Regions from separate parts of the Streptomyces sp. NPDC046831 genome, predicted to be linked through region 3. Evidence: riboswitches for the same ligand, from Rfam matches in the RefSeq annotation. Region 3 holds a riboswitch; each other region holds the start of a gene.

The links. Region 3 has a riboswitch for cyclic di-AMP ahead of ABZ920_RS20445 (C40 family peptidase). Riboswitches for the same ligand answer to the same signal wherever they lie in the genome.
Region 1: linked by a shared signal. The riboswitch ahead of ABZ920_RS10410 (M23 family metallopeptidase) and the one ahead of ABZ920_RS20445 (C40 family peptidase) in region 3 are both predicted to bind cyclic di-AMP.
Region 2: linked by a shared signal. The riboswitch ahead of ABZ920_RS22775 (M23 family metallopeptidase) and the one ahead of ABZ920_RS20445 (C40 family peptidase) in region 3 are both predicted to bind cyclic di-AMP.

Annotation. Positions count from the first base shown of each region.
Region 1 is NZ_JBEYXZ010000008.1:118,024-122,226, forward strand. Features, by position in the region: gene ABZ920_RS10395 (GNAT family N-acetyltransferase) at 1-673, opposite strand, end outside; gene ABZ920_RS10400 (HPr family phosphocarrier protein) at 854-1,135, shown strand; gene ABZ920_RS10405 (GntR family transcriptional regulator) at 1,486-2,181, opposite strand; gene ABZ920_RS10410 (M23 family metallopeptidase) at 2,390-3,148, opposite strand; cyclic di-AMP (ydaO/yuaA leader) riboswitch at 3,161-3,322, opposite strand; gene ABZ920_RS10415 (pitrilysin family protein) at 3,544-4,203, opposite strand, start outside.
Region 2 is NZ_JBEYXZ010000029.1:19,606-23,808, forward strand. Features, by position in the region: gene ABZ920_RS22765 (PrsW family intramembrane metalloprotease) at 1-501, shown strand, start outside; gene ABZ920_RS22770 (aldo/keto reductase) at 899-1,843, opposite strand; gene ABZ920_RS22775 (M23 family metallopeptidase) at 1,971-3,011, opposite strand; cyclic di-AMP (ydaO/yuaA leader) riboswitch at 3,023-3,178, opposite strand; gene ABZ920_RS22780 (PP2C family protein-serine/threonine phosphatase) at 3,413-4,203, opposite strand, start outside.
Region 3 is NZ_JBEYXZ010000024.1:5,216-9,418, forward strand. Features, by position in the region: gene ABZ920_RS20435 (ATP-dependent Clp protease proteolytic subunit) at 1-507, shown strand, start outside; gene ABZ920_RS20440 (hypothetical protein) at 515-823, shown strand; cyclic di-AMP (ydaO/yuaA leader) riboswitch at 1,193-1,374, shown strand; gene ABZ920_RS20445 (C40 family peptidase) at 1,378-1,851, shown strand; gene ABZ920_RS20450 (ATP-binding protein) at 2,479-2,937, opposite strand; gene ABZ920_RS20455 (helix-turn-helix transcriptional regulator) at 3,150-4,016, shown strand; gene ABZ920_RS20460 (DUF397 domain-containing protein) at 4,026-4,203, shown strand, end outside.

The DNA of each region.
Region 1 (4,203 bases), on a different contig from region 3:
CGAGCAGCCGCCGCACCGACCTGGCCTCGGCGCGCTGTTCGCGTGCGCGCTGCACCGCCAGGGAGCGGTCCGTCGGCTCGATGCCGAACTCCAGGTGGACGACGCCGTCCTCGAAGCTGCGCTTCTGCGTGTAGCCGGCGTCCGTGAACACCTTGATCATCTTGGTGTTGGCAGGCAGCACCTCGGCGGTGAAGCGGCGGATGCCCCGCTCGCGGGCCACGGCCGCGATGTGCTCCAGCAGGGCGGAGGCGACCCCGCGGCCCTGGTGCGCGTCCTGCACCAGGAAGGCGACCTCGGCCTCGTCGGAGACGGCGGGGGGCTCGGATCCCCCGTCGGCTGCGGGCGAGGGGTGGGACGAGGCGGGCCTGCCGTCGGCGCCGATGCGGTCGTAGCGGACGGTGGCGATGAACTCCCCGCCGACCGTGGCCGCGAGGCCCACCCGGTCCACGAAGTCGTGGTGCGTGAAGCGGTGGACGTCCTTGGCGGACAGGCGCGGGTAGGGCGCGAAGAAGCGGTAGTACTTCGACTCGTCCGAGACCTGCTCGTAGAAGCTGACCAGGCGGTCGGCGTCGTCGGCGGTGATGGGGCGGATGCGCGCGGTGCCGCCGTCGCGCAGCACCACGTCGGCCTCCCAGTGGGCGGGGTATGCGTGCCGGTCCGGCGAGGTCTGCATGGGCCCCAGCGTAAGGCTCGCGCCGGACGGCGCGGCGAGGCAGTCTGCTGGGGGAGGCGGACGCCGATCGAGGCCGCGGTCCGGCGCCGCCCGTGAGCGGGCACCGGCCGTTCACGGCCCACTCCCACAGGTGTGGGAAACTGGTCTAGACAACCCTGGACACCTGAAGGGCAGCATCGCATGGCTGAGCGCCGCGTCAACATCGGCTGGGCCGAGGGCCTCCACGCCCGCCCCGCCTCCATCTTCGTCCGGGCCGCCACGGCCTCGGGCGTCCCCGTGACGATCGCCAGGGCGGGCGGCGCCCCCGTCAACGCGGCGTCCATGCTGGCCGTGCTCAGCCTGGGCGCCCAGGGCGGCGAGGAGATCGTCCTCGCGTCCGACGCCGACGGCGCGGACGCCGCGCTCGACCGGCTGGCCAAGCTGGTGGCCGAGGGTCTCGAGGAGCTTCCCGAGACCGTCTGACCGGATTGGCTCGTTCCAGCGGCGAGGCCGCGTCGTCCCGTGCACGGGCGGCGCGGCCTCGCCGCTCCTGCGCTACAGGGAATGCGCCGTTCCGGACACTCCCGCGCTGCTCGTCGGTCCGGACACTCGGGGGCATGTACCGGCCCGGGCGCTTCGGGGCCGTCCTCGTTCCGGGCGCTCCGGAGCATTCGGGCGCGGTCCGGGAAGCGGTGCATTCACCGGGTATTCCCCGTCCGGAATTCCGCACGGCACGCCGCCGCCGCTCATACGCGGGCGCGCGAGATGAGCAGCCCGGAATTCCACCCGCGTCGAATTGCCTCTTCTTGCACGTCCTGTATACGGCCCTCCTGTTAATTACGGGGACCCGGTATGTTGACGGGCCGTTGCGAGGTCCTCACGCGGGCGGCGCCCTCGTGCCGCCCGGGGACGCGCAGCCGGTGCGCGGCGGCCGCGCGCTCGGCGTGCAGGGCGGTGACCGCCCGCGCCCGCTCCCCGTCGCCGCGGGCGACGGCGTCCACGATGGCGCCGTGCTGCGCCCAGGACTCCACGGGGTCGGCCGGCGCCTGCACCGTGTACATCCAGGCGATCTTGTGCCGCAGCTGGGTCAGCACCGACGTCAGCGCGGGACTGCCGCAGGCCTGGGCCAGCGTCTCGTGGAACCAGCCGCCCAGCGAGCGCAGTTCCTCCCGGCTGCCCCGCCCGGCCCGCTCCTGCCCCAGCCCGACCAGGCCGCGCAGCACCTTCAGATGGGCCTCCGTGCGCCGCTGCGCCGCCCGGGCGGCCCCCAGCGGCTCCAGCAGCGCGCGCATCTCCAGCAGGTCCGCCGCCTCCCGCTCGGTCGGCTCGGCGACGCACGCGCCCGCGTGCCGCCGGGTCACCACGAACCCCTCCGCCTCCAGCGTGCGCAGGGCCTCGCGCACGGGGACGCGCGAGACGCCGTAGCGGCGCGCGAGGACCTCCTCGGTGAGCCGGCCGCCGGGCCGGTGAATGCCGGCGACGATGTCGTCCCGGATCGCGGTGCACACCGAGTGCGCCGGAATACGCATACCGACCTCCGCCTCGATTCCGCCGTGAAACGCCGACGCTGGACGCTTGTTCCGTGACTCTATGGCACCGGGCCGGAATTTCCGACGGCGCGACGAAATCCGTGCACGTTCCCGGACAGCGGACGTGCGGGGCACGACGGACGTCCGGAAAACACGAAGCCCCGGCCGGGCAGCCGGGGCGTTCGGAGTGTTCGGGGCGTTCGCGGGGTCAGACGTCGAGGCCGTGCTTGCGGAGATAGGCCACGGGGTCGATGTCGGAGCCGTACTCCAGGGACGTACGGGCCTCGAAGTGCAGGTGCGGTCCCGTGACGTTGCCGGTGGCGCCGGAGACGCCGATCTGCTGGCCGGGGACGACCCGCTGGCCCACCGAGACGCCGATCGACGACAGGTGGGCGTACTGGGTGTACATGCCGTCGGCCATCCTGATCACGACCTGGTTGCCGTACGCCCCGCCCCAGCCGGCCTCGACGACGGTGCCGGCGCCGACCCCGTGCACCGTGCTGCCGCTCGCGGCGTGGAAGTCGATGCCGGTGTGCGAGCCGGACGACCACAGGCTGCCGCCGGTCTTGTAGCCGGTGGAGACGTAGGAGCCGGAGATCGGCAGGACGAACATGTTCAGGCGCCGGCGCTCCGCCTCCCTGGCGGCCCGCTCCTTGGCCTCGCGCTCCTTCTTCGCCAGCTCGACGGCCCGCAGGCGGGCGGCCTCCTCGGCCGCCTTCTCCTCGGCCGCCTGCTGCTGGGCGGCAGCCTGGGCGTCGATCTGCGCGGCGACGGAGTCGCCGATGGTGACCACCGGGGTGAGGCCCGTGTCCTCCGGGCTGGGGGTCTCCGTAGCCAGCGCCGGGGCGGCGGCGAGACCGCCGAGGACGCCGGTGGTGGTGAGGGCCGCGACACCCGCCGCGCGGGCGGTGGTGCGGTGTACCCGGCTGGGCCGGCGGTGCTTGCCGGTGGCACGGCTGAACGCCATGGACAGGCTGGTCCTTTCCTTCCCTCTCGCCTACCGGGTTAGCTGACGGGTTCGGAGCAGGAAGGTCTCCTACGGGCCCCCTCGCACCAGGCGCGGGCGTCCGATTCACCCCAGGGACGGTGGGTCCCCGGCTCCCCTGGCTCGCGCCGTACGGGGACTCGGCGATGGCTGTCCGGTGCCGCGGGTGCGGCGCACTGCCTGACGGACAGCCGGCATGACGCTAATCGGGCCCGCCTTCAATTCCCAAACGGAAGACGGGTTTTGTAGCGCACGCCACAGCGCAGACAGGCAGCCTCTCCCTCAATTCGGACAACAGGGAGCCCTGGTGACACTCCGGTCACCAGGGCTCCCCGCGCGCGTGCTCCCCCGGCCCGCCATGACCGGGGGACGCGCTTCTAGTCGGCCGTCACCACCGAGACCGGGCCGATGCCGAGGTCCTGGAGGGGCGCCTTGATCTGCGCCGCGTCACCGACGAGGACGGTCACCAGGCGGTCCACCGGGAAGGCGTTGACGACGGCCGCCGTGGCCTCGACCGTGCCGGTGGCGGCGAGCTGCCGGTACAGCGTCGCCTGGTAGTCGTCGGGCAGGTGCTGCTCGACCTGGTCGGCGAGCGTGCCCGCCACGGCCGCCGCGGTCTCGTACTTCAGCGGCGCCACCCCGACGAGGTTCTGCACGGCGGTGTCGCGCTCGGCGTCGGTGAGGCCCTCGGCGGCGAGCTTGCGCAGCACCGTGAACAGGTCGTCCAGGGCCGGGCCGGTGTTCGGCGTGTCGACGCTGCCGCTGATCGCGAGCATCGCCGCGCCCGAGCCGTCGGGGGCCGAGCGCAGCACCTGGCCGAACGCCCGCACGCCGTAGGTGTAGCCCTTCTCCTCGCGCAGGACGCGGTCCAGGCGGGAGGTGAGGGTGCCGCCGAGGCAGTAGGTGCCGAGCACCTGGGCGGGCCAGACCCGGTCGTGCCGGTCCGGGCCGATCCGGCCGATCAGCAGCTGGGTCTGGACGGCGCCGGGCCGGTCCACGATCACCACGCGGCCGGTGTCGTCGGCGGTGACCGGCGG
Region 2 (4,203 bases), on a different contig from region 3:
GGGCTGCTGACCTGGCTGGTGGTGTGGACGCGGCAGCGGGAGCTGCGGACCGTGCGGGAGGAGCTGCCGGCCTACGCGGCCGCCGGATGGCTGTCGCCGGCCGAACCGTACGCCCTGGGCTCCATGCGGGCGCGCCGGCTGGCCCGGGACCACGCGCGGCGCCACGCCGGGAGGGCGGCGGCCCGGGCCGTCGCCCAGTACGAGGCGTACGCGACGTCGCTGGCCTTCCTGCGGCGCCGGGGGCGCCGGGGCCGGGCCGGCGCCGACTTCGTCCCGCGGGAGCAGGAACTGCTGTGGGAGCTGTGGCGGCGCCGGGACGTGGCCGGGCCCGCCCTGGACCACGCGGCGCGCCGGACGGCGCCGCCGGTGCGGGTGGCTCCGCCGCCGTGGCCGCTGCACGGGGCGTACGGGCCGCCCTACCAGGTGTACCGCCAGCCGTCGGCCCACCGGCCGTACGGTCCGGCGGCGCCGTACCCGGCGCACAACCCGTACCGGTCCTGAGGCCCGGCCGGGGCGAAGCACGCCGGCGGGCCTCCTGCCGGGCCGGGCGGGCGGACCGGCGGGCGAGCCACCGCGCCCGGACACACGGCGACCGCACCCGCGTCGCGTCGCAGGACCGCGCCCGGGCACCGGCCAGGGCACCCGCGTGGCAGGCGCACCCCGGCGGGCGGTTCACCGCATCCGAGGACCGGCGACGGCACCCGCTGGGGAGGCAGGCCACGGCGGGCGAGTCACCGCACCCGCGGACCGGCGACCGCACCCCTCGTCGCAGGCAGGCCACGGCGGGCGAGTCACCGCACCCGCGGACCGGCGACCGCACCCCGCGTCGCAGGCAGGCCACGGCGGGCACGGACGACCGCGCCCGGGGGCCGGTGACCGCGCCCGCTCGGGGGTGCGCCTAGGCCGACGCCTCGTCCAGCTTCGCGATCTCCTGGCCGGACAGCGCCAGCTCCGCCACTCCCACCAGCGCGGGCAGCTGCTCCACGGTGCGCGCCGAGGCGATCGGGGCCGCCACCGTCGGCTGCGCGGCCAGCCAGGCCAGGGCGACCGTCGCGACGGGGACGTCGTGGGCCGCGGCGATCTCGTCGAGGGCGGTGAGGACCTTGCGGCCCCGCTCGCTCTCCAGGTGCTTGCCGGCGCCCTGGGCCCGTGGGCTGTCCACCGTCGCGCCGGGGCGGTACTTGCCGGTCAGGAAGCCGGAGGCCAGCGCGTAGTACGGGACGGCGGCCAGGCCGGAGCGCTCGGCGAGGTCGCGGAGCGGTCCCTCGTAGGTGTCGCGTGAGACCAGGTTGTAGTGGGGCTGCAGCGCCACGTACCGGGCCAGGCCCTCGCGCTCGGAGAAGTCGAGGGACGCGCGCAGGCGCTCGGCGGAGATGTTCGAGGCGGCGATGTGGCGGACCTTGCCCGCCGTCACCAGGTCGTCGAGGGCGCCGATGATCTCCTCGACCGGCACCTCCGGCTTGTCGAAGTGGGTGTAGTACAGGTCGATGTGGTCGGTGCCCAGGCGCCGCAGGGAGGCGTCGGCCGCGGCCTTGATGTTGGCGGCGGTCAGCCCCTGGAAGTCGGGGTGCTGGCTGACCTTGGTGGCGATGACCACGTCGGAGCGGTTGCCGCGTTCCTTGATCCACTTGCCGACGATGGTCTCCGACTCGCCGCCGCTGTTGCCCTCCACCCAGGCCGAGTAGGAGTCGGCGGTGTCGATGAAGTTGCCGCCGGCGGCCGCGTAGGCGTCGAGGACGGCGAAGGACTGCGCCTCGTCGGCGGTCCAGCCGAAGACGTTGCCGCCGAGGGCGAGCGGGAAGACCTCGAGGTCGGACGTACCCAGCTTGCGTAGAGAAGTCATGTCCAGTGTCAACGCACGTTCCGGAGCGCTCAATTCCGGATCCGCTGCAAAAGGTGGGCAAACACCTGACCGGCGGTCCTGACGTCGGGGGGACGTCGTCAGGACCGCCGGGGCCGGGAAGCGGCTGTCAGGGGGTGAGGCCCTTGTCGCGCAGCCACGCCGCCGGGTCGATGCCGGTGGCCTGGCCCCCGGGGTGGACCTCGAAGTGCAGGTGCGGTCCGGTGACGTTGCCCGTGGCGCCCACGCGGCCGATCACGTCGCCGGTGGCGACCTTCTGCCCGACGCTCGCGCTGATCGACGACTGGTGGCAGAACCACAGCTCAGTGCCGTCGTCGAGGGTGAGGATGGTGCGGTAGCCGTACGCGCCGGCCCAGCCGGCCTCGGTGATGGTGCCGCCGTGCACGGCCTTGATGAGGGTGCCCGTGGGCGCGGCGAAGTCCAGCCCGGTGTGGTAGCCGGAGGACCACATGGAACCGGCCTGGCCGAAGGCCGAGGTCAGGGTGTACGAGGAGGTGGGGAGCGTGTACTGCGCGGCCAGCCGGGCCAGGCGCTCGGCCTCGGCCTTCTTCGCGGCCTCCTGCTCCGCCTCCTTCTCCGCGGCGGCGGCCTTGGCCTCGGCCTCCTTCACCGCCTTGGCGGCGGCCTCCTCCGCCTGCCGGGCGGCGGCGGCGGCCGCGGCCTGCTGGGCCTTCGTGTCGACCTGGACCTGCTGCTGCTCGGCCTGGGCCATGATCCGGTTGCGCAGGGCCTCGCCCGCGTCGGAGGACCCCTGCGCCGAGTCGGCGGCGCTGGTGGTGAGGCTGCTGAGCGCGGTCGCGGAGCCCTGGGCCGCCGGTGCGGAGCCCTCGTCGTCGAAGAGGGTGCCCACGGAGGGCAGATCGGGCATGGAGATCGACACCGGCGGCTTGCCGGTCTGGGCGCTGGCCATGCCGCCCGCGCCCACGGCGGCGATGACGCCGACGCCGAGGACGGTGGAGCTGCGGGCGAGCCCGCCGCCGCGCTGCTTGGTGACGCGATGCCGGCCACGGACCGGGCGGACGGAGTCCGCGGTGGGGTTCCACTCCTCCCACGGGCCCTCGTCGGGGATGCGGCTGCCGTACCCGAAGGTGTCGGTGCTGTTCCCGCCGGTGTGGAACGGGGCCTGGGGGGCAGGCGGGTTGGACGCCACGCGGGCGCGCTCCTTTCCTTCCGTTCGCCTACCGGGTTAGCTGACGGGTTCGGAGCGGGAAGGTCTCCTACGCGCGTATACCGCCCGTTCGACACGGCGGACTACGCTCGACTCACCCCAGGTTGGTGGTTCCCCGGTTCCCTGACGGGATTCGGCGCGTGCGCACGGAGCCGTCTCGGGTGACGGCTGGGACGACCGCGCTGCGTTATCGAACGTTAATAGACCCGGGCCGTGGATTCCAAGCCGTTCGGCTTGATCGTTAAACCCAATTGGCGCGGAGAATCTGGCCGACGGGGGTCAAATACGGGCGAGTCGGCCAACCTCCGTGTGCACATGCCGCCTGACGATATGTCAGCCGTTGTGCGCGCGGAGACGGCACGCTCACCCACGGTGACGCGGCGTCAGGACCGCCGTACGGCCAGCAGGGCCATGTCGTCCGACAGGCCGTCCCCCGTGTGCCGGCGCACCTCCGCCGCGAGGGTGTCCAGCAGGGCGTGCGGGTCCCGGAAGGCCCGTCCGGCCAGGCGCTGCTCGGGGTCGTAGAAGCGGCCCCGTTCGTCGCGGGCCTCGGACAGTCCGTCGGTGTGCAGGAGGAGGGTCGCCCCGGCGGGGAAGCGGGTCTCCTCCGCACGGCCGGGCCGGACGCCGAGGTCCTCCAGGCCGAGCGGCAGCGCGGGCTCGGCGGCGAGCAGCGGACGCACGGTGCCGTCGGCGTGCAGCAGGAGCGGCGGCGGATGACCGCGGTTGACGATCCTCACCACCGCCCGGTCGTGCGGGATCTCGGCGAGGACGGCCGTGGTGAAGTCCTCGCACGCGTCGGGCCCGCCGCGCCGCGCGTCCTCGCGGGCCAGCGCCCGCTCCAGCCGGCCCGCCACCCCCTCCAGCGTGGCCTCCTGCTCGGCGGCCTCCCGGAACGCCCCGAGGACCACGGCCACGGCCGCCACCGCCCCCATCCCCTTGCCGCGCACGTCGCCGACGACGAGCCGCACGCCGTACGGGGTGTCCTGCACGGCGTACAGGTCCCCGCCGATGAACGCGTCCGCCTGCGCCGCCTCGTAGCAGGCCGCGACGTCCAGCCCGCCGATCCGCCCGGCCGGCTCCGGCAGCACCGCGCGCTGGGCGGCCTCGGCGATCTCGTGGGCGGAGGCCAGCCGCTCGTGGCCGCGGCGCACGAGGAGGTTGATGAGCACGG
Region 3 (4,203 bases):
GACACCGCGGCGAACGACGTGATCGCACAGCTCGTGCACCTGGAGCACCGGGACCCGGACCGCGACATCGCGCTGTACGTCAACTCGCCCGGCGGCGCGTTCGGCGCGATGGCGGCGATCTACGACACGATGCGGTACGTGGGCTGCGACGTGGCGACCACCTGCCTGGGCCGGGCGGACCGGTACGCGGCCGTCCTGCCGGCCGCGGGGACTCCGGGCAAGCGGTCCGTCCTGCCCGGCGCCCGCGTGACCCTCGGCCAGCCGCCGGTCTCCGAGCCGCTGCGGGGGCGGACGTCCTGCCTGACCACCCGGGCGGAGGAGATGGCGCGCGTGTGGACACGCCTGGAGGAGATGCTGGTGCGGCACACCGGGCGGGCCCCGCGGCAGGTGAGCGCGGACCTGGAGCGGGAAACGGTCCTGGACGCGCCGGCCGCGCCGGCGCACGGGCTGGTCGACCGCGTCGTCACCGGCCACAGGGGCCCGCAGGCCGCACCGGGTGCGAGGTGACGCGCCCGTGCTGCCGCCCGAGCTGCCACCGATGCCCGCCCTGACCCACGCCGAGGGCGAGCTGATCGACCATTACCTCCGCGTGGCCGACCTGCTGGGCCGGATCAACCCCGCCCGCGAGGGGAGCACCTACCGCGGCCTGAGGGCTGCTCAGGCGCTCGTCCGCGAGGCAGCCGGGCTGCGGGACGCGCTCAGCCTGATGCACCAGCGGGGCGAGAGCGAGCTGCACTCCACCACCCTGGCACGGGCGCTGCGGGTGCTGGACGGGGAGCGGCGCACGGCGCGTGTCACCGTCCCGCCGGCGCAGCGAAGTTGACGCCGTACCACCGACGCGCTCCCTCCTCGCCGTCGACGGAGGGCACGGTTCCGCCGCAGAACGAGCCGAACGGCCTACGCCCTTCCGGTCGACTTCCAGCTCCTCTCCAAGGGCTGTCCGAGTTGCGCACAGCGCCTGCCCGTTGGTCGGAATGAAGCGTTCCGCCGCAGGTCCGGGACTCGTCGGGACCCGCGACAGACGTTCGATCGGTGGGGTGTCCACCCGAACGGGTGAGTGGTGAGTAACAACACAAATCCCCGGTTCCGTTGGGATTTTCGGACATCCGTGAGCCAAGATCCGTGTCTGACGACAAGCCCCCGCCACAACGGCGGGGCGGTCCGGGCGGACGCCGAGTCCTGCCGCCGCCCGGATGACCGGTCGACGGAAGTGGATCGGCAGGAGTGGAGGACCCAAGTACGACGGGTCGCCGGAACGGCCATGTCATGGCCGGGCCGAGCAGCCCTTGGGGTGAAGCCGCGGCAACGCGGCCGGGCTACTTCGCCAGCCCGAATCCGACAGGTCATCCTTCACAGGCGGCTGACGAAGGGTTGCGCATGACTGCGCTGAATCGTGTCCCGTCGCTCATGGCCCGGGCCGGCACGGCCTCGGCCCTGACCATCGCCGCCGTCGGCGGCTCGATCGTGGTCCCCGGTGTCGCCTCCGAGGCCGCGGCCGCCACGTCGGCGACGAAGGCGCTGCACATCGCGGCGTCCAAGAAGGGCTCCCCGTACAAGTACGGGGCCGTGGGTCCGCGGCGCTTCGACTGCTCGGGGCTCACGCTGTACTCGTTCAAGAAGGCGGGCAAGAAGCTGCCCCGTACGGCGGCCCAGCAGTACAACAAGAGCCGCCACATCTCCGCGAAGAGCCGCCGGGCCGGAGACCTGGTGTTCTTCCACTCGGGCTCGAACGTGTACCACGTGGGCATCTACGCGGGTAAGGGCAAGATCTGGCACGCCCCGAAGACGGGAGACGTGGTGCGGCTGCAGAAGATCTGGACGAAGAGCGTCTGGTACGGGCGGGTCGGCTGACCCGGCCCGCAGGGGGCGAGGGGCCGGCCGGGTCCGTCGGGCCGGCCGGGCCGGGTGGCGGTGCCCTGACGCACCGCCCCGCCCCCGGCCGGCGAGCCGCGGTCCCGTGACCGGGCCCCCGCGCACGGCGATCGCCCGACGGAGGCCGCGGCGTGCGGTCCCGCCCTCCTGGGCGGCGCGCTGCGGCTGCGCTGCCCCCGACGGCGGACCCGGCTGACGCGGCCCCGGGCCGGCCGTTGCGGCCGACGCGGTCCCGGACGGGCCGTTGCGGCCGACGCGGCTCTGAGGAACCCGTCGGCGCTGAGGCGGCCGGCAACGGTCCGGTCCACTGCGGCTGCAGCTGCTCGCTGACGGCGACTCCGGCCGACGCGGCCGAGGCCAGGCCGGCCGACGCGGGCCGTACGGCTGACGCGGCCCGGGTCGGCCGCCCGGTCCCCGACGGCGACTCCGGCCGACGCGGCCGAGGGCAGGCCCGCCGACAACGCCCGTGCGGCTGAGGCAGCCCAGGCGGCTGCCCGGCCCCTACGGCGCCTCCGGCCGACGCGGCTCGTGCGGCTGGCGCGGCCCGGCGGCGGGACCGCGGCCCCCGGGCCGTCCGCCCGGCGGTGGCGGGCCCACCGGGCAGCCCTACGGCTCCGGCGGCCCCGCCGCCGTGACCGGAGGGGTGAGCACCGGCCAGGGCAGCGCGATGCAGACGGTCTTGCCGCCCTCGCGCGTGGGTCTGACGCTGAACCGGCCCCCGTACTCGGCCGTCAGCCACCGGATGATCACCATGCCCCGGCCGTTGTCCTGCTGGACGGCGCCCGGGAGCCGTTTCGGGAACCGGGGGTGGCTGTCGGTGACACCGATGCGCAACTGCTCGTCGCGGTCGAGCAGGAGGTCGACCGTGAAGGTCGGCGACTGACCGAACGTGTGCTGGACGGCGTTGGTGGCCAGTTCGGAGATGATGAGCCGGACCGTGTCGGCGGTGTCCGCCTCCGCCGGCAGGCCCCACTCCGTCAGGGTGTCCGCGACGAAGCTGCGGGCCGCCGACACCGAGACCGGTTCGCTCGGCAGAGTGACGGATGCTTCCAGATGGTCTGCCATGGCGACGTCATCCCTTTCCCGCGCGACCGCAGACCGACACGGAGCGGATGGTTCGAGTACGGTCCCGGACTGGTGCCTCGTCGTCAGACTGCCATCACCGCGTCGCCCACGACGGCGTTCCACCGAGATATGCATATATCTGTCGCTCGAAGCGGTGAACTCTGCGACGGCAGACCGTATTCGGGCGGCGCGGAGGGGATAGGGAGTAGCCCATGCAGCACGGTCCCGCGGTACGCCGCCGGAAGCTGGGCGCCGAACTTCGCGCCCTGCGCACCGCGGCCGGCCTGACGAGCGAAGAGGCGGCCGGCCTGGTCGGGTGGCACCAGTCGAAGGTCAGCCGGATCGAGACCGGCGCGAGCGGTGTGAAGCCGGCCGACGTGCGGCTGCTCCTGGACGCCTACGCCGTCGAGGACGCCCGGTTGCGCGAGCTGCTGACGGTGCTGGCGGGCTCGCACGACGGCGCAGGCCGGCACCACTGGTGGCAGGCCTACCGGGGTGTCCTGCCGCCGACCTACCGCGACTTCATCAGCCTGGAGTCGCAGGCCAGCGCCATGCGCACGCTGGAGACCTCGGTCGTGCCCGGCCTGCTGCAGACGCCCGAGTACGCGCGTGCGGTGACCCGGGCGGCGGTGGAGGGCCTCGACGAGGAGCAGCTGGACGCGCTGGTGGAGGTGCGGCTGGCCCGGCAGGACGTGCTGCGGGCGCAGCCGCCGCTGGAGCTGAGCGCGGTGCTCGACGAGGCGGTGCTGCGGCGGGAGGTCGGCGGGCCGGGCGTCCTGGCGCGGCAGCTGGAGCGGCTGGTGGAGGCGGCCCGGCTGCCCCAGGTGACCCTTCAGGTGCTGCCGTTCGCGGCGGGGGCGCACATCGGCGTCACCGGACCTTTTGTCATCTTTTCATTCCTGAGCACTTCTGACCTGGACGTGGTGGTTCTCGACCACTTGACGAGTAGCGCGCATCTCGAACGGAAAGAAGACGTAGAGGCTTACTCGGAGGCCTTCAACTCCCTTCAGGAGCACGCTCTTTCCCCCGAGGACTCGTTGGACTTCATCGCCGCGACAGCTCACGGAGCATCCGCGTAAGGAGGCGCCATGCCCGCTGCCCTGCCTTGCCACGTACCTTCCAGCAACGACCTGCACGGCGTGCGATGGCTGCGCAGCAGCTACAGCACGGGAGCCAACAACTGCGTCGAGACGGCGTCACCGCGCTCCGGTCCCGCGGCCGGGCGGCTCGCCGTGCGCGACTCCAAGGACCCGGCCGGCCCCGCGC